Regions from separate parts of the [Clostridium] hylemonae DSM 15053 genome, predicted to be linked through region 2. Evidence: riboswitches for the same ligand, from Rfam matches in the RefSeq annotation. Region 2 holds a riboswitch; the other holds the start of a gene.
What was found. Region 2 has a riboswitch for FMN ahead of LAJLEIBI_RS04465 (ECF transporter S component). Riboswitches for the same ligand answer to the same signal wherever they lie in the genome.
Positions count from the first base shown of each region.

Region 1: linked by a shared signal. The riboswitch ahead of LAJLEIBI_RS13220 (ECF transporter S component) and the one ahead of LAJLEIBI_RS04465 (ECF transporter S component) in region 2 are both predicted to bind FMN.

Region 1 covers NZ_CP036524.1:2,821,894-2,833,835, forward strand. The annotation lists gene LAJLEIBI_RS13195 (DMT family transporter) at 1-301, opposite strand, end outside; gene LAJLEIBI_RS13200 (LysR family transcriptional regulator) at 375-1,247, opposite strand; gene LAJLEIBI_RS13205 (M20 metallopeptidase family protein) at 1,371-2,528, shown strand; gene LAJLEIBI_RS13210 ([Fe-Fe] hydrogenase large subunit C-terminal domain-containing protein) at 2,578-3,816, opposite strand; gene LAJLEIBI_RS13215 (pyridoxamine 5'-phosphate oxidase family protein) at 4,012-4,497, opposite strand; gene LAJLEIBI_RS13220 (ECF transporter S component) at 4,510-5,172, opposite strand; FMN riboswitch at 5,239-5,368, opposite strand; gene LAJLEIBI_RS13225 (cyclase family protein) at 5,483-6,247, opposite strand; gene LAJLEIBI_RS13230 (SAM-dependent methyltransferase) at 6,337-7,494, opposite strand; gene LAJLEIBI_RS13235 (PadR family transcriptional regulator) at 7,643-7,969, shown strand; gene LAJLEIBI_RS13240 (hypothetical protein) at 7,966-8,655, shown strand; gene LAJLEIBI_RS13245 (Crp/Fnr family transcriptional regulator) at 8,745-9,422, shown strand; gene LAJLEIBI_RS13250 (dicarboxylate/amino acid:cation symporter) at 9,502-10,827, opposite strand; gene LAJLEIBI_RS13255 (LamB/YcsF family protein) at 10,987-11,748, opposite strand; gene LAJLEIBI_RS13260 (D-2-hydroxyacid dehydrogenase) at 11,795-11,942, opposite strand, start outside.
Region 2 covers NZ_CP036524.1:944,832-956,773, forward strand. The annotation lists gene LAJLEIBI_RS04430 (TetR/AcrR family transcriptional regulator) at 1-424, opposite strand, end outside; gene LAJLEIBI_RS04435 (Tex family protein) at 613-2,769, shown strand; gene LAJLEIBI_RS04440 (YitT family protein) at 2,805-3,671, shown strand; gene LAJLEIBI_RS04445 (HTH domain-containing protein) at 3,691-3,882, opposite strand; gene nadC (carboxylating nicotinate-nucleotide diphosphorylase) at 3,895-4,752, opposite strand; gene LAJLEIBI_RS04455 (L-aspartate oxidase) at 4,727-6,046, opposite strand; gene nadA (quinolinate synthase NadA) at 6,061-6,966, opposite strand; FMN riboswitch at 7,186-7,311, shown strand; gene LAJLEIBI_RS04465 (ECF transporter S component) at 7,467-8,102, shown strand; gene LAJLEIBI_RS04470 (DUF134 domain-containing protein) at 8,234-8,977, opposite strand; gene LAJLEIBI_RS04475 (VOC family protein) at 9,083-9,454, opposite strand; gene LAJLEIBI_RS04480 (YcxB family protein) at 9,560-10,174, shown strand; gene tsaE (tRNA (adenosine(37)-N6)-threonylcarbamoyltransferase complex ATPase subunit type 1 TsaE) at 10,187-10,612, shown strand; gene tsaB (tRNA (adenosine(37)-N6)-threonylcarbamoyltransferase complex dimerization subunit type 1 TsaB) at 10,600-11,304, shown strand; gene LAJLEIBI_RS04495 (threonine aldolase family protein) at 11,301-11,942, shown strand, end outside.

The DNA of each region.
Region 1 (11,942 bases), 1.9 Mb from region 2:
GGATCGACTGAAAAAACGTAGTCCAGTGCACTGCCATAACGATACCGGTCAGTATGATCAGTATATAATCCTTCCTGCAGTTCAGCCTGAGCCGTTCCTTTTTCACCAAAGCGATGACAAGAAGCAGCAGAGAAGAGCTTACTACCCTTCCAAGAGCTACCATGATGGCCGGGACATCCACGAACTGGGCGATCACCCCCGACACCCCGAATAACATTACTGCAATGTGCAGACATATCACATTCTTTTTATTCTTTTCTGTTTTTTTACTCTTCTCAGTTAGATCCCGTTTTCTGCTCATTTTTGCCCCACTCCTAATAATCGTTTTCTTTTACTATTTTATATCAAATCAAAGACTATAATAAAAGCCGAAATTATATAAAATGTATTGTATTTTTCAAAAATTCAATCAGCTTAATTTCTTGTTTAGTAAGTGTAGTATCAGAAAGAAAAACCGCACATACATTCATTTTAAACTCATTATCTATTATCGGAATATAACAAAATTCTGGATTTTTTGAATTAGATGTAAGAGTTAAAAGAGAAAAATATTTGTTATTCTTCAGCACTAAAAATAATTCATCTCTATTCTGTACCTTTAGAGAAAATTTAGAGTCATATATATTACTAAGTACAGATTTTTTGGGTACTGCTGTATAATAAGTCAAAGGATATTTTAGAGTTTCACTGATAGAAATACTTTTTTTGTTGGCGAGGGGATGAGTCTTACTGACAACAGCGTATATTTGTACAGCTTCAAAAAGCATAAGATATTGCAAATTATATTGCTTTATCTTCTCTATAAAGCCGTTTAAATCTAATTGATATATTGGCAAAATCCCGATACGGACTTTTTGGCATATGACATCACTTATTGTTTCAAGCGGTTCCGTTCTACGAAGCAAATTAGAAAGTAAAAGACCCTGTTCTTGAAATTCAAGAAGTGCTTCGAGTATATAAGATAAATAAATAAATGAAATAGAAACCATTTTATCTGAGGAAGACAACGCTTCTATTTTTTTATATTCCGCAATAATATTTTGGGCTATTTCAACAAATTTTTTTCCATTTTCCGTTAATTTAACTCCTTTAGGCGTCCTCATGAAAACTGTAAATCCCAATTCCTGCTCACATCGTTTTACGATATTGTTTAGCGAGGGTTGAGAAATGTACAGTTTTTGTGAAGCACTGTTAATCGAACCGCATTGAGAAATAGTAATTAGTTGTTTTAAATGATGTATTTCCATATTTTGATTTCCTTTTAGTTATAACATATTTGTTATAACAGATATAAAACTAAACTTCAAGACAAACATATGAAAAAGGGATAAAATAATTATCGTAAGAATTTTAAGAAAGAGAGGGAAAATATGTATTCTTCAATTTATGCTGAAAGCAGAAAAATGTATAACGAACTTATAAAATGGCGTAGAGAACTTCACAAAGTACCTGAATTGGGGCTTGAACTTCCTAAAACAGTTTCTTTTATAGAACAAAAATTGACGGAATGGGATATTCCATTTGAAACAAAAGTCAACGGAAATTGTGTTATTGGTTATATAGGTACAGGGGATAAATGTTTGCTTCTTAGAGCAGATATGGACGGACTTCCTATTCGTGAAGAAAGCCAACTGCCTTTTGCTTCGCAAAACGATAATATGCACGCTTGCGGACATGATATACATACGGTCGCATTGTTAGGGGCTGCCAAAATAATAAAAAAACACGAAAAAGAGTTAAAAGGAAGAATTAAACTATTATTTCAGCCCGGAGAAGAAACGTTCGAGGGAGCTAAGGCAGTTATTGCGGAAGGAGTATTGGAAAATCCTAAAGTAGACGCGGCTTTTGCAACTCATGTGGCGTCCGTTATCCCCGTAGGAACAATCGTTTATGGAACTATGACAGGAACATCCGTCTTTGGCTTTAAGATAACAATAACAGGAAAAGGTACACATGGTGCTATGCCTCAGAACGGAATAGATCCTATCAATGTTGGTGTTCATATTTATCAAGCATTGCAAGAGCTAATTGCACGTGAATGTACCCCGAGTAAAGAAGTAACTTTGACAATAGGGCAATTTAACTCTGGAACAGCAAATAATATTATTCCGGAAACAGCGATTTTACAAGGTTCACTTCGTACATTTGATAGTGAATTAAAACAATATTTAATTACGAAAATTGAGGAAATTGTAAATAATATTTCCAATGCTTTTCATGCAGAAAGTAAGATAGATGTTTTAACAGATATACCTGTACTATGCTGTGATGAAAAAAGAAATATGGAAATCGCTAAGGCGTTAAGTTCTATGAATACAGAATTTAACATAGTATCCGGGTTACATACAACTGGTTCTGATGATTTTGCAGTATATGCAAGTAAAGTACCATCTTCTTATTTTATAGTAGGCGCTAAAGCTGATTCAGATAATATTTATGCACATCATAATCCTAACGTATGTTTCAATGAACAAGTTTTGCCGATTGAAACTGCGGTATATGCATGTGTAGCTATGGACTGGAAATAGCTTAGGTTCGTGCAAAAGTCTCTGCATCAGCCGGCTGTAATGTATCCGTTCACGGATTATAGAAATCCCGCGTCAGCAGCGTGTCATCTCTGAGCAGTTCTTCTACTGTTTCAATGCCAAGTTCTTCCAGTATCTTACGCACATACGGATTCTCAAGAGGCGTTCTAAACGGCGACTCCTGCCCGTATTCATCTACAAGCTGCGTCCCGGTCTCTCTGTCGAGGATCGCCTTCGGCCCTCCGACACATCCTCCGACGCAGCCCATCCCCTCAAAAAAGTTGGCGTCTGTCTCTTTGTTTTTGATTCTCTGGATCATAGCCATACACTCTTTCGTACCGTTCGCCTGTTCACCGCGCACCGCAATGCTTCTATCCGGCCTTAACTGCTCCACCATCTCGGACACGGCTCTGCTCACCCCGCCGGTCCTCGCATAGAGGCGGCCGGCCTTAGAGGCATGTTCTTTCCGGCTGTCCTCAAATTCTTCCGGACGGATATCCGCCGCCTTAAAGATATCCAGCACTTCCTGGAACGTAAGCACATGATCCACTGCGTCACAGATATCCGGTTCCCTGGCCTCCTTCTTTTTCGCCAGACAAGGCCCTGCAAATACAGTGACCGCATCCGGGTGTATTCTCTTGATCATCCGCCCGCAGGCCACCATCGGCGACACGGCTCCCGGTACATGGGGCATCAGTTCATGGTAGATCTTTCGTATCATAGCGATCCATACAGGACAGCAGCAGCTTGTGAGCTGATAGTCTCCCTGCTTTTTCACATGCCGGTCAAATTCCAGCGCCTCCTTCAAGGTCAGTATGTCTGCAAACAGGGCAACTTCCACCATTCCGGTGAACCCCAGCGCCTTAAAAGCCATCCGCAGCTGACCGGGAGAAATACCGTCTCCAAACTGTCCGAGGAACGCCGGCGCGACCATCATATAGGCCGGCCCCTCGGCCTCTCTCACAGCCTTCATGGCAGGGAGTACGTCTCTGCCTGCGCTCAGGCGCTTCTCTTCGCACGCATCAATGCATACACCGCATCCGGTACAAAGAGACGGGTTGATCCTGGCTTTTCCGTCCCCGTCAATCTCAATCGCGTCAAAGATACAGCTTCGCAGACATGCACGGTCAAACGCACATTCCCTGCACTCCTTTTCCTGTACTACAGGCGCATACCGCTTTGGATGAAGCAGGCAGTCCAGATGCCGCGGGTCATATTCTGACGGCAGAGGCTCCTTAAGTGTTATCTTACGCTCAAGCACAGCCTGGTAAAGTTCTTCAAATGTCTTCATAGTCTATTCCTCTTTCTTTTCCGGCAGGGCAGTAAAAACACATGCCTTCACAGACATTATGGACCAAAAAAGGCATTTTCATCCACCCTGAAGGCACGTTTTCCCAACGTGCGCCAAATCATGCATTCACCGCGGGCCGCAGACACAGCGCGCACAAAACGATACCCCGGCAGAGGGAACTGCCGGGGTATCTGTCTATTTCTCATCGTACATCTTAACTTCTAACTCCTTTTTTTCAAAATCAATAAATAACTGGAACGCATAACCGTCGTCACTCGTATCCCATATTTCCACATATTTCGGCGACACCTCTATGAGGATCTCCGTATCTTCATGGCTGTATTTATTGTAACTCTGCCAGAGATATTTCCGGTAGCCCTGCGCGAACCGCTGTCCCGGCTCCTCTGCCACAAGTCCCTTGTTGACAGCTGTTCCTTCCACCTGCACTCCGCTCCAGCACATGGCCACATTCGGATTCTCAAGCAGCTGTTTTGTCTTGCGGAAATTCTTATCCGTCTTAAAATAAATCTTTTCGTCATAGAACAGGCAGCTTACATTTCTCACCATGACATAATCGTTCAGGCTGGAGGCAAGCGCCATGATCTGACTGTTCCCAAGCATCTCAAACATGCGGCTCACCGCCTGCTCGTACGTAATATCTTTGTCCAATGTAAATTTCATGATTTCTCTCCTTTATTTGTTTATGACCCCTTTTATCACACGGCTCAGCCTCTTATAAATGATAAATGTAACAAGAGAGGTGACGCCGTATTTGATCAGATTGAACGGCAGAATGCCAAACACTGCCATCGTGGCCGCGTTTTTCACTGCCGGGTTCACCGTACTGCACATGGCTATAATGTCGTCCATGGACATGCCGAACAGTTTTACATAAAATGGAATGATCAGATACAGATTTGTAAATACAGCCACGACCGCCACAAGCAGCGAACTGACCGCCATGCCCGCGACCGCCATCTTCCTGGACTTGTTCCTGTGATAGAGCAATAAGGCCGGCAGTACATAAGTACAGCTAAGTATCAGATTCTGCAGTTCACCTGTTCCGAGAGAAAAACTGCCCTGCATCACAAGCTGCAGCATGATCTTCACAATAATAATGCACAGAGCAGCCACCGGGCCGAACATAAAGCCGCCCAGCATCTCCATCAGGCCGGAAAAATCAAACGACAGGAACGGCGGCATAAAGGGGATCGGAAATCGGAACAGCATCAGCACCGCGCTGACCGCCCCCATCAGACCGATAAAAGCTATCTTCTTTACCCTCATCCGCGCGTCATCCCGCGTCTGTACTTTCCCGCCTCCGGTTACATTGATCGTCTCATTTGTCTCGTTCATACTGAATCCTCCTCAAAAAAATAACCCGGCACATCAAATACAATGTCCCGGGCGTGATTACGCAGAAAATGTCTTTTCTCATCCGGACTATACCGTCGGTTCTGGAATTCCCTTTACGGGTCACCAGATCAGCCGCTTTACGCGGGTCATGGACTATACCATCGGTAGGGACTTGCACCCTGCCACAAAGACTTCTTTATTCTTTTTTGAATAGGTGATTGCAGTAACATCATCTGCTGTTTCTTATTATATACCTGTCTTAAGTACGTGTAAACCAAAATTTTACATTACTGGATATTTACCGGATATCTCAGTCTTCCTGCTCCGGGGCGATCGCCCATACCCGCGCCGGAAGACCTGTTGCGCCTTCTATAGGCGGAAATGCCGCGATAACGATGGCGCCCGCCGGGGGCACCTGGTCGAGGTTACACAGAACTTCCACCTGCAGCTTCCCGCTGCCAAGCACATACCTCTCACACGCAAGGTCTCCGGCCCGCTCCGCAAGCGCCGAAGCGTCCGTATCCAGCGTCTCATGGCCGTTCGCCGCCGCATTCCGCTCCTCGTAGATATATTTCAGCGCCTCCATCGACCATCCGGGGGTATGTTCTCCCCCATCCTTGTCAAAATTACAGACCGCATCCATGGACGGCCAGCGTTTTCCCCAGTCTGTGCGGAGCGCGACGAAAGCGCCGTCCGGAATGTCTCCATACTGCTCTTCATACGCCTTGATATCCTCCACGGTGACCGCATAGTGCACATCTTCCTTAACCTTATCCGAGATATCGATCACGACAAGCGGATATACCATATCTCTGACGCCATACTTCTCAGACAGCTCTCTCCCTTTTACAAAATGTCCGGGAAAATCGATATGAGTTCCAAACTGTCCCGGAAATTTAAATGTCTGGATGAGACAATCCAGCATATCATTGCCCCAGTCAAAAACAGTCCGGGACAGATCCACCGCTCCGTCCGGAATTCCGCCCCAATACGGGCTTTCATTGTTCAGCGGATGAGACAGCTCGATCCACCGGCAGCGTTTCAGCCGCTCCAGGTCCTTCCACAATTGATACATCTTAACGCACCTCCTTTACTATGCATTATAACCTGATTATGAAGGTGCGGCAAGACGCCCGGCAACAATATTGATCAGAGCAGCCTTCCTTATACGACTCTCGTCATGGGCAGTTCATTATTGATCCCGTTCGTCATGACTATCTGGTGCAGATCTATGATGCCGTTGTGGAACGTCGCGGCGCAGGAGGCAAGATACAGTTCCCACATGCGCATAAATTCTCTCCCGTACTTCTCCGTTATCTCTTCTCTGTGCCTGAGCAGGTTCTCCCGCCAGCAGAGCAGTGTCTTTGTATAATGACGTCTCAGACTCTCCACATCCGTCGCATACAGCTTTCTGTCGCCCATCAGATGGATGATCTCCCGCAGACTCGGTATGACGCCGCCCGGGAAAATGTATTTCTTGATGAACGCATCTCCCGGAAATTCCTGAAGCGCGCTGATATAATGCAGCAGAAACAGGCCGCCCGGCTTCAGGACCGACTGCACACATTCGAGAAACAGCGGATAATTGCCTCTGCCCACATGCTCCAGCATACCGACACTCACCACTCTGTCAAACGAAAGACCCGATGCCTTCAGTTCACGGTAATCCATAAGACGCACGTCCAACCGGTCCCCGAGTCCCTCCTCCTCAATATCCTTACGGAACTTGGCGTACTGCTCCCGGCTCAACGTGATTCCGATTCCTTTCACTCCGTAATTTTTCACTGCGTGTTTCAGGAGAAATCCCCAGCCGCATCCGATATCGAGCACGGTCATTCCCTCTTCCAGATACATCTTATCCAGAATATGCTCCACCTTATTGACCTGCGCCTCATAGAGCGTATCAGACTCTTCCTTAAAGTAACCGCAGGAATAGCTCATCGTCTCATCCAGCCAGAGCCTGTAAAAGTCATTTCCGATATCATAGTGGGACGTCACCTCTTTTTCCTGGCTGCGGATGTTCTTTGACGTATATAAAATACGGCGCAGCGCTCCCCGGTTTACACGGAACTTTCCCATTTCCCCGAGAAAACTGTCAAGCACCTCAAACAAATCCTTATCCACATCAATATCTTCCCGCATATACGCCTCGCCGAGGGCAAGCGACGTACTGTTAAGGAGCGCCCGCTTTGGAATATCACGATTGATCTTTACGGTAAACTCAGGGACAGCGTCCCCGATCGTGATAAATTCTTCCGCCGTCTCCAGATTAAAACTGACCGGTATGATCTTCTGTAAGTATTCTGTAAAAAATTCATTCATAGCTCTCTCCTTTGCCAGACCGAATATACTTTTGGATTATTTCCATTTCTTCCAGAAAAATACACAATACGATTGACATACAGCTATCTTGTGATACAATATAGTTAAGAACATTGTAATGCAAGGTAGATGAAAGGAAGTAGCGGAAATGGACAAATCACAGCTTATGAAAGGTATACTGGAAGGCTGTATCCTGAAGATCATCGACCAGTCTGAGACCTATGGATACGAAATTGTCGTCAAGCTGCAGGAAAATGGATTCCAGGATGTAAAAGAAGGCACTCTGTATCCGCTGCTTCTGCGGCTGGAAAAGAAAAAGCTGATCCTGGCCTCCTACAAGCCAAGCCCCCTTGGCCCGAGCAGGAAATATTACTCCCTCACCCGGGACGGCCGGGAATATCTTGACAGCTTCTACGTTAACTGGCAGGAAACCTGCCTTTCTGTGAAACGAATTTTTAAGGAGGATAAAGTATGAACCCATTCAGAAACGAACTGAAGAAGTTAGACAGAGAAAACGATGAACAGTCTGCCTATATAGAATGCAGGGATAATTACGTGGCGGTCCAGAACATGGTCCGTTACCTATCCTCCTCTTCCCTGTCTCTTTTCCAGGTACAGATCATACGGAAGGACTTGATCGGCATGGCGGTTGAGGGTGAAAAGGAAGGACTTACAGTCCGGGAAAAGCTCGGCGTGGAACCGAAAGAATTCTGCGATGATATCATTCAGAGCGGAGACAATAACGCGCGCCGCGAGCATCTGCTCAATGCCGTTGTAAATACCGCCCAGTTTGCCGCCTTCTGGTTTACGTTCCGGTTCCTCGGCTTTTACGCAAACCCCGCCAGCTACACACTCACATGGGGAGACGTTCTGACCATCTTTTTGTATTATTTTATAGGCATCTTTCTGGCGACATACATCCGCAACAGGCTGTCCATATGCTCCAGTCCTGTGCTGCGCTGGCTTCCGTATCTAACGATCTTTTTCGTCGTCATATGCGGTTATACACTGTCAATGAAGTTTTACACTCCGATCAATGAGTCGTTCATCATCATGATAAACGGCTGGTATGTCGAATGCGCGGCCGTAGCGCTGGCCCTCGCTGTAACTTTGCTCGCCAACATGCACTGGCGCCGGTGCGCCCGGAAATATGCATGCTGACTGTCATCCGTCATTCTTTTTTCATCTTCCGGCCGGATCTGTGATATACTGTTTTAAAACAGTATAAATGGAAAGGAAAGGATGGTTCTATGCTGAAACAACAAGAAGATATTAAATTATTGAAAGAAACACTGACTTTCTGGAACCAGCTTACCGATATACAGCAGAAAATGCTCATTGAAAGCGCCGTGTCCAGTTCATACCCAAAGGGTAAAATACTCCACAGCGCCGACTACGAGTGCATCGGAACACTCATCGTCAAATCCGGCTCTTTGAGAGTCTACATACTCTCTGAGGACGGAAGGGAGATAACCCTGTACCGGATAAACGACGGTGAGATCTGCGTACTGTCCGCATCGTGCGTTCTGCAGTCCATCACCTTTGATGTCTACATCGACGTCGTATCTGACTGTGAACTGATACAGCTTTGCTCCAAAGCGTTCTCAGCTATCATCGAAGGCAACATATATGCGGAGGCATTCACATACAAGCTCACGACCGAACGTTTCTCGGACGTCATGTGGGCCATGCAGCAGATACTGTTCATGAGCTTTGACAAAAGGCTTGCCATATTTCTGCTCGATGAGGCGGCGTCTCTTCACTCCGATGAGATCAGGCTGACTCATGAACAGATCGCCAGACTCATGGGAAGCGCCAGAGAAGTCGTGACCCGTATGCTGAAATACTTTTCCTCCGAAGGATATGTGGAGCTTTCCAGGGGAACGGTCAGGATCACCGATAAAAACAGACTCAAAGCTCTCGTCTGACAGCAGAGATACAAGAAAGCCTGCCGGCTTTTACATACCGGCAGGCTTTCTTCTCTGCATTTCACTCTGTCCATACGGACTAGCTGTTATATATCTCTTTATTCAGTTCTTTCTCTTTTGCGTTCACGATCACATTTGTTGCGGCATCGCCGATAACGTTCAGCGGAAGCAGCGCCATCTCGACCGGACGGTTGATGGCGACCACAAGCGCATAACCGATGAGGCAGGCTTCGGTCGTCCAGCCCATTCCCGACAATACGGTAAATATCATCGTCGTACCTGCGATCGGTATGGCCGGCGTCCCCGCCGCCGCGCAGATAGATAAAAATGCCATGACGATAAGATTGGCCGGCGTTACGTCTATTCCCGCGGAAGTGGCGATGAAAGTGACCGCAAACATGTGCATGACCGTCGTTCCGTTCATGTTGATCGTCATACCGGTCGGAAGCACAAAGCTTGTAACTTCCTCACTGCATCCAAGCTCGTCTATACACGTCCTCGTGTTCAATGGAAGACATGCAGCCGAAGAATTGGTCGAGAATCCGAACACACCCACTTTTGCGATCTTCTTTAAAAATTTGAACGGATTCATCTTTGTCGCCAGATAGATGCCTGTGGGATAGAGTATGACAACGAGCAGGAACAGTGTCAGCATTGCCGATACAACGTAAGCTGCTGCCGGCGCAAGGTATTCAACACCGTAGATCGCGAATGTTCTGGATATGAGACAGAAGATCGCCACCGGACCTACCTTGTTGATAAGGAATGTCAGATACATCTGGATCACTTCATTCGCACTTTCCAGCACCTTTTTAAGAGGCGCCGCCTTGTCTCCAAGCTTGTTCATGCACAGGCCGATGATGATCGCCACGACAACGACCGCCAGAATACTGTTGTTCGTGCTGAACGCCTCCGTGATGTTGGAAGGCACCGCATTGACAATGACCGCCAGCGGATTAAAAGCGTCGATGGTAGACGCCTCGGTGACCGCTTCGCTCGGAAGTGTGACGTTAAAGAAACCGAGCGTCTTTACGGCATAGGCCACGACACATCCGAGAAAAGCGCCGCACACGTAAAAGCTGAAAAATCCGGCCAGCGTACGTCCCGCGATCCGGCCAAGCTTTGTAGAATTTGAAATGCTGCACATGGCAAGGCTCAAAGACACAAGCACAAGCGGTACGATCGCAAGCTGCAGACCCCTCATAAATATCTGCCCTACGATATAGAAGATACCAACTGCTCCGACACCGTCCTCCACCGTGATATCCTGGAAGAGGATCTTGTTGATGACATTCCATGCGGCTTCATTCCCGGAAGAGGTAAGCTGCTGGCGGATCAGCAGAAAACCGATACCGACGACCAGACCGCCTGCAAGGGCAATCATCATTTTCTTTACTACTGACATAGGTTCCTTTTTTGTCGCTTCTTTACTCATCTTTTTCTTTCACTCCTTTATCATTTTCATCTGTTTTTTTCGGAAAAAAGGTTGAAAAAAGCACCGGAATAAATCAACGCTGATTTTTCCACATCTTTCATTTCATTGATTTACCCCTGGTGCGTTACACTATCGCTGCAGACTTCTGATCTCTATCCCCTCATCAGCAAAGGTCTCCCGGATCCTCCGTACGAATGCCAGCGCCTTCGGTCCGTCGCCGTGTACGCAGAGCGTATCTCCCCTGATATCCAGTTCCTTACCGTTTATGGAAGTCACTTTCCCTTCCTTGATCATCCTCACACACCGCTTTATAGCCACTTCTTCATCGGTGATCATGGAGCCCTCCATCTTTCTCGGCACGAGTGAAAGATCGTCCATGTACGCGCGGTCCGCAAAGATCTCTGATGCGGCGCGCAGTCCTCTGCTCTCTGCTATCTGACCGAGCACCGCGCCTGCACAGTAATAGATGATAAGGTCTTTGTCGAATTCAGCTGCCGCTTCCACTATCGCCGTGGATATTTCTTCATCATACTGACACTGATTCCCCATCGCTCCGTGAGGGGCCACATGCTGCAGCTTCATGCCATTGCTCTGTGTGAACGCAGACAACGCGCCAATCTGATACTTCACATAGTTTTTTACTTCCTGAAAGGACAGCGCCATCTTTCTGCGGCCGAACCCCATCAGATCCGGATATCCCGGATGGGCGCCTACCATCGCGCCCTGTTCCTTTGCCAGGCGCACGACCTGATCCATGACCATCGGGTCGCCCGCATGCCACCCGCAGGCGACATTGGCTGTCGTCACGTACCGGATGATCTCCTCATCGCCACCAAGTCTGTATGCTCCAAAGCTTTCACCCATATCACTGTTCAAATCCACACTGTACATTTTTCTGACTCCTTTCCTGCCCGCAGCCGGTTTTCCCTATACCTCTTTACTTATTTACGACATTCTGCGGCGCTCCCGCCACAAAACATCGGAGATTTTCCACCGCAATGTTCATAAGCCTCTGGCGCGATTCTTTCGGCGCCCACGCGATGTGAGGCGTAAGGATCACATTTTTGGCGTCCAGAAGCGGATTG
Region 2 (11,942 bases):
TGCGTACCGTCACGATCGGATAGGGGCGTTCCGTGCGGATCAAAGGGTTTAAAGACTGGTTTTTTGGCGTATAATAATTAGCCATAAACTCCACGCCCAGTTCCCGGCAGTAAGTCACATAGTTCAGATATACATGGACGATGGTGGTCTTCGCTTCAGCCGTGCTGGCCGGGAGATCGAGGTAATCAGGGTTGATGCTCGGCTGCTCTTCGATATAGTAGGAGAGCAGATCATCTTTTGTCTTGAAGTGATGATAAAAGCTGCCGTTTGAGACGCCGGCCTCCTCACATATGTTTTTGATGGAGAGAGCTTCATAGCCCTGTTTTTTCAGGATCGACTTTGCGGCGCAGAATATGCGGGCCTTTGTTTCCTTCGATTTGAGCTGCTGTTTGGACAGCTCCTGTGTTTCATTTATCTCATTCATGGTGTAGAATAATCCCTTCTTAGAATATATGTATGTCCTGGTCCAAGTATAGCATAAGAGTCCTGTTTTTACAATGAAACAGAGTGAACTCTGTATTGCAAATAAAGCATAGGTGCGGGTTGAAATGCGCATTCTTTTCGATTACAATATAGCATAGCGTTTATTTAAGATAAAGGGGAATACAGTGAATGGATATTAATCAAAAAATAACAGAAGAGTTGGGCGTCAAGAGATGGCAGGTGGATGCTGCGGTCAAGCTGATCGATGAAGGCAACACGATTCCGTTTATCGCCAGATACAGAAAGGAAGTGACCGGAACGCTGGATGACGAGCAGCTCCGCCGGCTTTTTGAACGGCTCACTTATCTGCGCAGTCTGGAGGAAAAGAAAGAACAGGTACTTTCAAGCATCGAGGAACAGGGAAAGCTGACGGATGAGTTAAGGAGGCAGATACTGGCTGCGGAGACACTCGTCGTCGTAGAGGATCTGTACCGCCCATACCGCCCGAAAAGGAGAACACGGGCGACGATCGCCAAAGAGAAGGGACTGGAGCCGCTGGCTGACCTTATTATGCTTCAGAAGCTGGAAGGTCCGCTGGAGGAAGAGGCAGCGCTGTACGTAGATGTGGAAAAGGGCGCCGGCACGGTGAAGGAAGCGGTGGACGGCGCGAAAGATATCATAGCCGAGCGCATATCCGACGAGGCAGACTACCGTATATGGATACGGAAGCTTACGTTCCAGAAGGGACGTATCGTATCTGCGGCAAAGGATGAAAAGGCAGAATCTGTATATGAGATGTATTATGATTTTGAGGAGCCCGTCGGCAGACTGGCAGGACATCGTGTGCTGGCGCTCAACCGCGGGGAGAAGGAAAAGTTCCTGACGGTCAAGGTTGAGGCCCCGGAGGAAGAGATCATCCGTTATCTTGAAAAGAAGACGATCGTTTCGGACAACCCGTATACAGCTCCGGTGATCAAAGAGACGGTGGAGGACAGTTACCGGAGGCTGATCGCGCCTGCGATCGAACGTGAGATCAGGAATGATCTGACAGAGCGGGCGGAAGACGGAGCCATCCAGGTGTTCGGGAAGAATCTGGAGCAGCTTCTCATGCAGCCTCCGATCGTGGGCCGGACCGTGCTCGGCTGGGACCCGGCGTTCCGCACAGGCTGCAAGCTGGCTGTGGTGGACCCGACCGGCAAGGTGATCGGTACGACGGTCATCTATCCGACCGCGCCGACAACACCGCAGAAGATACAGGCGGCCAAGGATCTGCTCAAGAAGATCATCAAGAAATATAACATATCGCTCATATCGCTCGGCAATGGGACGGCATCGAGAGAATCGGAGCAGGTCATCGTGGAGCTTTTGAAAGAGATACCGGAAAAGGTACAGTATGTCATTGTAAACGAGGCCGGCGCGTCTGTCTATTCCGCCAGCAAGCTGGCATCGGAGGAGTTCCCGAAGTTTGACGTGGGGCAGCGCAGCGCCACTTCCATCGCGAGGAGGCTTCAGGATCCGCTTGCGGAACTCGTTAAGATAGATCCGAAATCCATCGGCGTCGGACAGTATCAGCACGACATGAATCAGAAGAAACTGAGCGAGACGCTCTCCGGCGTGGTAGAAGGCTGTGTGAATAAGGTAGGAGTGGACCTGAATACAGCATCGGCCCCGCTGCTGTCCTATATCTCGGGAATTACAGGGACGATCGCCAGGAATATTGTCACCTACCGGGAAGAGAACGGTAAGTTTACAAGCCGCACCCAGCTGCTTAAGGTGGCCAAGCTTGGCCCGAAAGCATATGAGCAGTGTGCAGGATTTATGCGGATTCAAAATGGGGATAATCCGCTGGACGGCACGAGTGTACATCCGGAATCATACGAGGCGGCAGAAAAGCTGCTCAAGAAGCAGGGATTCTCCACAGAGGACATCAGAGGCGGCAAGCTTACCGGCCTGTCATTTACGATCAAGGATTACGGGAAACTGGCCGGGGAGCTCGGCGTCGGCGAGATCACACTCAGGGATATCGTAAAAGAGCTTGAAAAGCCCGGACGGGACCCGCGAGATGAGATGCCAAGGCCTATTCTGCGGACGGACGTGCTGGAGATGAAGGATCTGACGGAAGGGATGGTCCTTAAGGGCACGGTGCGCAATGTGATCGATTTCGGCGTGTTTGTCGATATCGGAGTACATCAGGACGGTCTTGTCCATATCTCTGAGATCACGGATAAGAAGTTTATCAAGCATCCGCTGGAAGCAGTCAGTGTCGGAGATATTGTGGATGTGAAAGTAATGAGCGTAGACCTTAAGAAGAAGCGGATCCAGCTGACGATGAAGGGTATATCTTAAAGAGGCTCAGGAAAGTGTCATTGGGGGAAATGAAAATGAAGAAAAATATGAAAATTGTACTTGGGGTGTTGGCAGGCAACGCGATCCTGGCACTGGCCGTGGCGGCGTTTGTTGTGCCTCATGGGATCATCATGGGCGGGGCGACCGGTATCGGCCTTGCGGTAACCCACTATGTGCCGTTAAACCTGTCAGTCGTGATCTTTATCGTAAATGCCATATTGTTTGTACTTGGCGCGTGTATGCTCGGCAGAAAGTTCGCGCTCACGACGATCATCAGCACGTTCGTGTATCCGGTGTTTCTGGAGATCGCAAGAAAGATACCTGGTGTGGACAGTCTGACGGATAATATACTGCTTGCAACTGTCTATGGAGGGCTGCTTCTCGGCCTTGGGATCGGGCTTGTCGTACGGCAGGGAGCGTCCACGGGAGGCACGGATATCCTGGCGCTTGTGCTGAACAAGTTTCTGCACGGTCCGGTGGCGGTGTTCATGTATATTGTAGATTTTACCGTGCTCGGAGCGCAGATATTCTTTTCGGATTCGGAGCAGGTACTGTACGGTGTTCTGGCTCTTATGCTGATGACGATGGTCATGAACAGGGTAGTGCTTTTCGGACAGACACAGATACAGCTTTTTATCATATCGGAAAAGCATGAGGAGATCAGGCAGAGAATACTCAAGGATATGAATGTAGGCGCTACGATGGTCCATATTGAGACCGGGTACGGGAAAGAGCAGCAAAAAGGCGTGCTCTGTGTCATCCCCCACCGGAAGCTTTATGCGGTGAATGATACGGTCAGCAGGATCGACGACAAGGCATTTACGACGATCACACAGATAAAAGAGGTGAAAGGCCGCGGCTTCACCATGGAGCGTGTGAGCTACCATGGAGAAGACCGTTAGACCGCGCCATTCCTGCGCGTCAATTCTGTTCTAATCTGAGATATCCGTTTGTGGTGGCGATGATCGTATGGTTCGCGGCGCGCAGCAGCGCGATGTCCTGTACGATGACCTGCCGGCTCACTCCGAAGTGTGAGGCGAGCCGGCTGCCGGTCACAGGCGTGCGGTCTGAAAGCATATCTAATATATTTTCCCGTCTTTCCTTTCCTGTCATGTGATGGGCCTCCTATTCCCGAACCGGAGTCAAATTCTTCAACGAGATATCCATGATAGGGGCAGAGTGGGTCAAAGCCCCGGAGGAGACATAATCTACACCGATCTCCCGGATCTCCTTCAGCCTGTCCAGCGTCACATTGCCGGAACACTCGGTCTCTGCGCGGCCTGCGGCTGCTGCTACTGCCTGTTTCATCGTCTCGTTATCCATGTTGTCCAGCATGATGATGTCGGCGCCTGCATCCAGTGCCTCCTTGAGCATATCGAGGTTCTCTACTTCCACTTCGATCTTGCGCACGAAGGGCGCGTATTCTTTTGCCATACGGACCGCTTTGGCCACGCCGCCCGCGGCTCCGATATGATTGTCTTTGATCAGTATCCCGTCGGAAAGATTATATCTGTGGTTACATCCGCCGCCTACCTTGACTGCGTATTTTTCAAAAGCCCGGTTATTCGGTGTTGTTTTTCTCGTATCCAGCAGTTTTGTGCCCGAGCCTTCCAGTTCTCTTGCCAGCTGGTTTGTGAATGTGGCGATTCCGCTCATGCGCTGCAGATAATTGAGGGCAGTGCGCTCGCCGGAGAGGATGGCCCTTATATCACCGGTGACGATTCCTATGATCTGTCCTTTTTTAACCGGGTCCCCGTCTTTACATTCCGTCTCGAACAGGGCGGTCTCATCTAAGAGTTCAAACACACGCCTGAAAACGGGGAGACCGCATATCAGGCCGTCTTCTTTGCAGATGAGTTCGGCCCTGCCGGGACAGGCGGCGGGCATCACCGCGTTTGTGGTCACATCCTCACTCGTAATGTCTTCTTTCAAAGCATTTAAAATGTATTCGTCTATATTAATTTTCATCGTTACACCATTTATCATAAAATTGTTCATCCCTTCTTTTGATTTCGTTCAATATCAGTTCCCTGTCCTCCCTGCGGCGCGCCTCAGGATCTGCATAGGCAGTAAGGCCGGTAAAGACCGGAGCGGGAGGATGGGGGATGCTGTCGATGCGGGAGGCGAGATATGCGGCGCCGCGTCTGGCGAAGACGAGACTTTCAAGCAGTGAATTGCTCGCCAGGCGGTTGGCTCCGTGTACCCCGTTGCACCCCGCCTCGCCGACCGCAAACAGATGACCGCAGGATGTGCGCGCGAAGGAATCTGTACGGATCCCGCCCATAAGATAATGCTGTGCCGGCGTGATAGGGATCCTGTCCTTCGACAGGTCGTACCCTTCTTCAAGGCAGCGTTCATATATATTCGGGAAGCGGTGTATGATCTGTTCTTTCGGCATATGTGCCAGTGATAAATACACATAAGGAGAATGAAACTTGTCCATCTCCCGGCGGATGGCCTCCGTCACCACGTCTCTTGGCTTCAGTTCGTCTACAAAGCGCTGCCCCGCGGGATTCAGGAGAATGGCCCCTTCTCCCCTCACAGACTCTGAGATCAGAAAACGGCGGCCTTCTCTGTGGGAATAAAGCGTTGTAGGATGGATCTGTATATAGTGGATGTTCTCCAGTTCGATGTTGTGCCTCAGCGCGAGCGCCAGGCTGTCCCCGGTTATATGGCGGAAATTGGTGGAATTGGCAAAGAGCCCTCCGAGTCCGCCGGTTGCGAGAAAGACGGCTTTGGAAGACACCGTAGTTATGGCTTTGCCTTCCTGCCGCACAATGATCCCGGCGCAGCGTCCCTCCTGCAGAATAAGGTCTGCCATAGCCGTGTGAGGCGCGATCGTTATGTTGGGCCTCTCTCTGGCGCAGGAGATGAGCTTCCCTGTTATTTCCTGCCCTGTGACGTCCTTGTGATAGAGGATGCGGCATACGGAATGGGCACCCTCTTTCGTGTAAGCCAGTTCGTCTCCGCGGTGTTCAAACTCCACACCGAAGGAGATGAGCCTGCGGATGATGTCAGGAGACTCCTGTATCATGATCCGCACCGCTTCTCTGTTATTTTCATAATGTCCCGCCCGCAGCGTATCCTCAAAGTAGCTGTCATAATCCTCGTCGGATCTGAGGACGCAGATGCCGCCCTGGGCGAGGTAAGAGTCACTGTTTTCCACGTCGTCTTTTGTTATCATGAGAATGCGCAGGTGTTCCGGCAGGGACAGGCCGGTAAATAGCCCTGCCGCGCCGGTGCCGACAATGACGACGTCATAATATGGTTCGATCATAGTACACTTCCTTATCACTGCGCCAGTTCCAGCATGCGTTCCAGCGGCCGGGCTGCCTTTCTCCTTGTCGCTTCGTCAAGCTCAACGGCGTGCTCCATATGCTCAAGGGCAAAGGCGACTTTTTCAAGGGTGATCCGCTTCATATCGGTACAGCACTGGTGTCCGTGCGCCGGATAGAAGCGCTTCCGGGGGTTCCTGTCTCTCAGTTCCTTGAACACACCACCCTCGGTACAGATGATAAACTCATCGCAGCTGCTCTCGGAGGCATATTTGATGATGCCGGTCGTGCTTCCCGCGTAGTCTGCCAGAGCCACAGCGTCCGGCGTGCACTCGGGATGGATCAGAACGAGAGCGTCCGGATGCGCCTCCTTCGCATTGCGGATGTGGGCGGCAGTGATATCCTTATGTACATGACAGTAGCCGTCGTTAAAGATGAAATGCTTGTCCGGCAGACCGGCGGCGATAAACCGTCCAAGGTTGGCGTCCGGTATAAAATAGATATGTTTGTTCGGCAGGGCGCTCACGACATCCATCGCATTGGCGGAAGTGACGCATACGTCGGAATATGTCTTGAGCAGGGCGGTGGAGTTGATATAGCAGACAACGGCCAGGTCGTCGTACTCTTCCCTGCATTTCTGGATCTTTTCAATGTCCGCCATGTGGGCCATCGGACAGTCGGCCGCGGCATCCGGCATGAGAACTGTCTTGTCTGGATTAAGTATCTTGGCGCTCTCCCCCATGAAAGAGACACCGCAGAACACGATGACGTCTGCATCCGCAGAGGCGGCGGCTTTGCTCAGGTAATAGGAGTCGCCTATATGATCGGCAGCCTCCTGTACATCATCATTGACGTAATAGTGCGCAAGGATGACAGCGTTTTTTTCTTTTTTTAATTGTCTGATTCGTTCTAAAGTAGTCATAGTCCGCTCCTTCTTATGTACCCGGCTGCGACGGTTCCGGGCAGATTCAAAACATACTATTACACAAAAAGAAATATATGTCAAGTCAAGTGACAAGACATATGACAAAACAAAGATGAAACGCGGTCTGAACATCGTATCATATACCGGATACTTAATATTTTTGAAAAGACTTGTATAATACAGAGCGATGGAGTATAATATTCTCGAATTGAATAGAAATTCTTCAGGGGTCGGGTGCAATTCCCAACCGGCGGTAAAGTCCGCGACCCGCGCCAGCGATGGCACGGCTGATTTGGTGCGATTCCAAAACCGACAGTAAAGTCTGGATGAGATGAAGAAATGTGCAGCAGTGACTGTTGAATGTAGTAAGGACCCCGGTTTAGCCGTGGTTTTTTTGTTTTCACGGGAACATGCATCCTCTGTTGCTGCCGCCATAGTTCCATGAAGATTTTCTTTCTTTGAAACAGAATTTAATAAACGAAAGGGAGAGAAAGAAAATGAGTACAGATGTAATGAATAATGTAAATGCAAGGACAAAGACAAGAACAAAGGTGAGAACAATAGCCCAGGTCGGTATGCTCGGGGCGATAGCGACCGTTTTGATGCTTTTTGAGATACCGCTTCCTTTTGCGCCGGCATTTTATCAGATCGACTTCAGCGAGGTGCCGGTACTCATAGGGTGCTTTGCCATGGGACCGCTTGCGGGAGCGGCTGTTGAATTTATCAAGATCATGCTGAACTTTGCGATAAACGGAACGATCACCGCCGGAGTGGGAGAGGCTGCGAACTTTCTTATCGGCTGCGCGCTCGTGATTCCGGCAGGACTGATCTACAGAAGGAAACGTACGAGGACAGGGGCGGTTGCCGGAATGGTGTCCGGAACAGTGATCATGACAGCGGCAGGCTGTTTTCTGAACGCTTTTATTCTGCTGCCGGCGTATGCAAAGGCGTTTGAGATGCCGATAGATGCCCTTGTGGGAATGGGCAGCGCCATCAACAAAAGTATCACGGATCTGTTCACTTTTGTACTGTTTGCAGTGGCGCCGTTCAATCTTCTGAAAGGCGTGCTCGTTTCCATGATCGTACTGCTCATTTATAAGAAGATCAGTCCGATCTTAAAGATGAATATGTAAGCCGCAGTCTGTTCTTGTTATAAATAATGCGCCGATTTGTAAACTTAAGATCAGGATGAAAAAAAGGAACACCTTTCTGCCGGTGTTCCTTTTTCATGTGCATTGTTCTGTTCTGCCGGTCCGGCTGATCTTCAGTGGTTCCCGTGTTCTTTGCAGCCATGGCTGCCGCACTTGTGCCCTTCTTCACCGTGATGGTGGCTGCACATCGTATCCGGGTCATAGGACAGTGTACCTGCAAGGAATGACGCTGCCTGCGCGTCTGCCTCTCCGACGGCCCCCGGGTACAGGTCGATGCCTGCCTCGGACAGCGCGTTTCTCGCGCCGCCGCCGATCCCTCCGCAGATAAGCACGTCTACGTTTAGATCAGACAGGAGGGCGGCGAGCGCCCCATGTCCCTGACCGTCTGTGCTCTTTACTTCAGAAGAGATGATCCTGCCGTCTTCTGCTTCGTAGATCTTAAACTGTTTTGTGTGGCCAAAATGCTGAAATATCTGTCCGTCTTCGTATGTCACTGCAATCTTCATAATATCAGCTCCTTTATCATCGTTTATTTTCATATGCCGGCTACCGGAATATCCGTCCCGGCTGTCTGCGCAGACGGTATAATCGCCGCCGCTGATATCGAGATATGTCCCCTCGACGAGAAAGCGCGCCAGCTTTTTGCGTGCCTGTGTGTAGAGAGACTGTACGGTAGCCCGGCTTACGTGCATCTGCACCGCGCACTGTGCCTGTGTCATGCCGCTGTAGTCCATGAGGCGGATCGTTTCAAATTCTTCCACGGACAGATTGATGCCGTTTCTTGGACTTCCCGATGCCGTAAAGTGAAGGCAGCGGGGTATGCTGCCGACGCGGCGGGATTTGCCTGGTCGTGCCATTGGATACTCCTTTCGCCGCCCAACCGCTTATCATACGGAAGGGGTGTTATCATTATATTACGATGATTATTGACATATGTCAATAATAAAACGGACAATATGATATTATTCTCCGCACGGACAGATCTCGATCCAGTAACCGTCGGGGTCCTCTATAAAATATATACCCATCTCTGTGTTTTCAAAGCATACGCAGTTCATTTCTTTATGGTGCGCCAGCGCCTTGTCAAAGTCGTCCACACGGAATGCGAGGTGTGATTCGTTGTCGCCCAGGTTATAAGGGCGGTCCATGTCGCGCAGCCACGTGAGCTCCAGCAGGTGGGGTGTTGTGTTATCTCCCATAAATACGAGTCTGAAGCTGCCGTCCTCCGCCTTTTTTTCCCGCGTTACCGTAAGTCCGAGCGCATTTTTATAGAAATCAACAGATTTCTCAAGGTTCAGGACATTGATGTTATTGTGATAAAATGTAAACTTCATATAGTAATCCTCCTTTGATTCATTGATATGCAAATAAGTATATCATTAGTGGCAGAAGAAAAAAAGATGTGTTATACTGTTTCAAAAGGACAGGGGGTACAAAAGATGTCTGTGAAAGTAGAAGTTAAGCTGGATGCGGAATCCATGGCGGATTTTATGATCTATCATATTTACACTAGCGGCGCGGGTGTCGCCGCGCTTGTGCTCGGAATGCTGAATGTGGGGCTGACGATCGCCTTTGTCATGCGGAGGCAGTTTCTGCTGGCAGTCGTGTTCTTTCTCTTTGTGCTCCTCGTATTTGTAGTATTTCCTGCATTTATAAGAAAAAAAGTGGTGAAGCAGATGCAGAATTCCAGACGTCTTGAGGAGACGGTGACATATGAGTTCATGGATGACGGAATTATGACGACTACAACGGAAGACAGCGGAAAAGCTTCATGGAGCAAGTTCAAGAGAGCTATATCGAGAAAGCAGATCATCTTTTTGTATGATGCGCAGAAGCGCGCGATCATTCTGCCCGTCGCGCAGCTCGGGGACAAATACACGGATATCGTAGATATGATATTTGCCCATATGCCCGCGCCTGCGGTCAGGATCCGCCGGGCGGACGGCAAGAAGATGAAGGCGGCAGGTCCGTCGAGAAAAGCGGAGAAGATGAAAGCAGAAGTGAATGAGAATGAGACCCGGGAACCGGAAGAGGGGAAAGGACCGGAGCAGTAGAAGGGGAATGCAATGATATCAGTAAGTTACAGCGAGAAAGACACATATGAACTTGGGCGCAGTATGGGAGAAAAAGCCTGCCCGGGCAAGGTCTTTACTTTGATCGGAGACCTGGGCACCGGAAAGACCGTTTTCACGAAAGGGCTTGCGGCAGGGCTTGGCATTAAGGAACCTGTCAGCAGTCCGACTTTTACGATCGTGCAGGTATATGAAGAAGGGCGTCTGCCCTTCTATCATTTTGATGTCTACAGGATCGGCTGTGTGGAAGAGATGGATGAGATCGGATACGAGGATTATGTCTATGGAGACGGAGTGACTCTGATCGAATGGGCGGATCTGATCGAGGAGATTCTTCCTGAACATTACACGGAGATCAAGATTGAAAAAGATCCGGAAAAGGGATTTGATTATCGGAGGATTGACATATGCGAATATTAGCACTAGACAGTTCGGGGCTGGTCGCCAGCGTCGCTGTTGTCGGGGAGGAGCAGACGGCGGCGGAATATACGGTGAATTATAAGAAGACACATTCTCAGACGCTTCTGCCCATGCTCGATGAAGTGGCCAAAATGATCGAGCTGGACATGGATACGATCGATGCCATCGCAGTGGCGGGCGGGCCGGGATCCTTTACCGGACTGCGGATCGGTTCGGCCACAGCGAAGGGACTGGGGCTGGCGCTTCATAAGCCGCTCATACATGTACCGACGCTGGAGGGGCTGGCGTACAATCTGTACGGGACGGCGGGGATCATATGTCCGATCATGGACGCGAGAAGGAACCAGGTGTATACGGGCCTTTACAGGACGGAGCATACGTTTGAAGTGGTGGAAGACCAGATGGCCGCCGCGGTTGAAGAACTGGCCGCCCGGCTCAATGCCGCCGGTGAAAAGGTCACGTTTTTGGGCGACGGGGTGCCTGTGTACAAAGAAATGCTGGAAGAGAAGCTGACTGTTGAGCATTATTATGCGCCGGCGCATATGAACCGGCAGAGAGCGGCCTCCGTCGGAGCGCTCGGTATGAAGTATCTGCTGGAAGGCAGAAGTGAGACTGCGGCTGAACACCGCCCGGATTATCTCAGAGTGTCCCAGGCGGAACGGGAGAGGAAAGAGAGGTTGAAGGAATCATGATTATTTTTGAATGTGACTATACGGAAGGTGCCCATCCGGAGATCTTGAAGAAAATGGAAGAGACAAATTATGTGCAGACACCCGGATACGGTGTGGACTGCTACTGTGAGAGCGCCAGGGAGAAGATCAGAAAAGCCTGCGGCTGTGAGACGGCGGACGTACACTTTCTCGTCGGGGGCACTCAGGCTAACTTTACGGTCATCAGTTCGATCCTCCGCCCGTTCCAGGGTGTGATTGCGGCAGAGAGCGGACATATCAACGTGCACGAGACAGGGGCGGTGGAAGGTACCGGCCATAAAGTCCTGACGCTTCCAAGTGAGGACGGAAAGATCACAGCGGCCCAGGTACGCCGGATGTATGAGGAGCACTGGGACGATGTGACCCACGAGCACATGGTGCAGCCGGGCATGGTGTACATTTCCCATCCGACAGAGAACGGGACGCTGTACAGCAAAGAGGAACTGAAAGAATTATATGAGACATGCAGGGAGCGGGATCTGCCGCTTTTTCTGGACGGCGCCCGTCTCGGGTATGGAATCGCGTCTGAGGCATCTACGCTGACGCTCAGGGACATAGCGTCACTGACAGATGTATTTTATATAGGAGGTACAAAAGTGGGAGCTTTGTTCGGGGAGGCA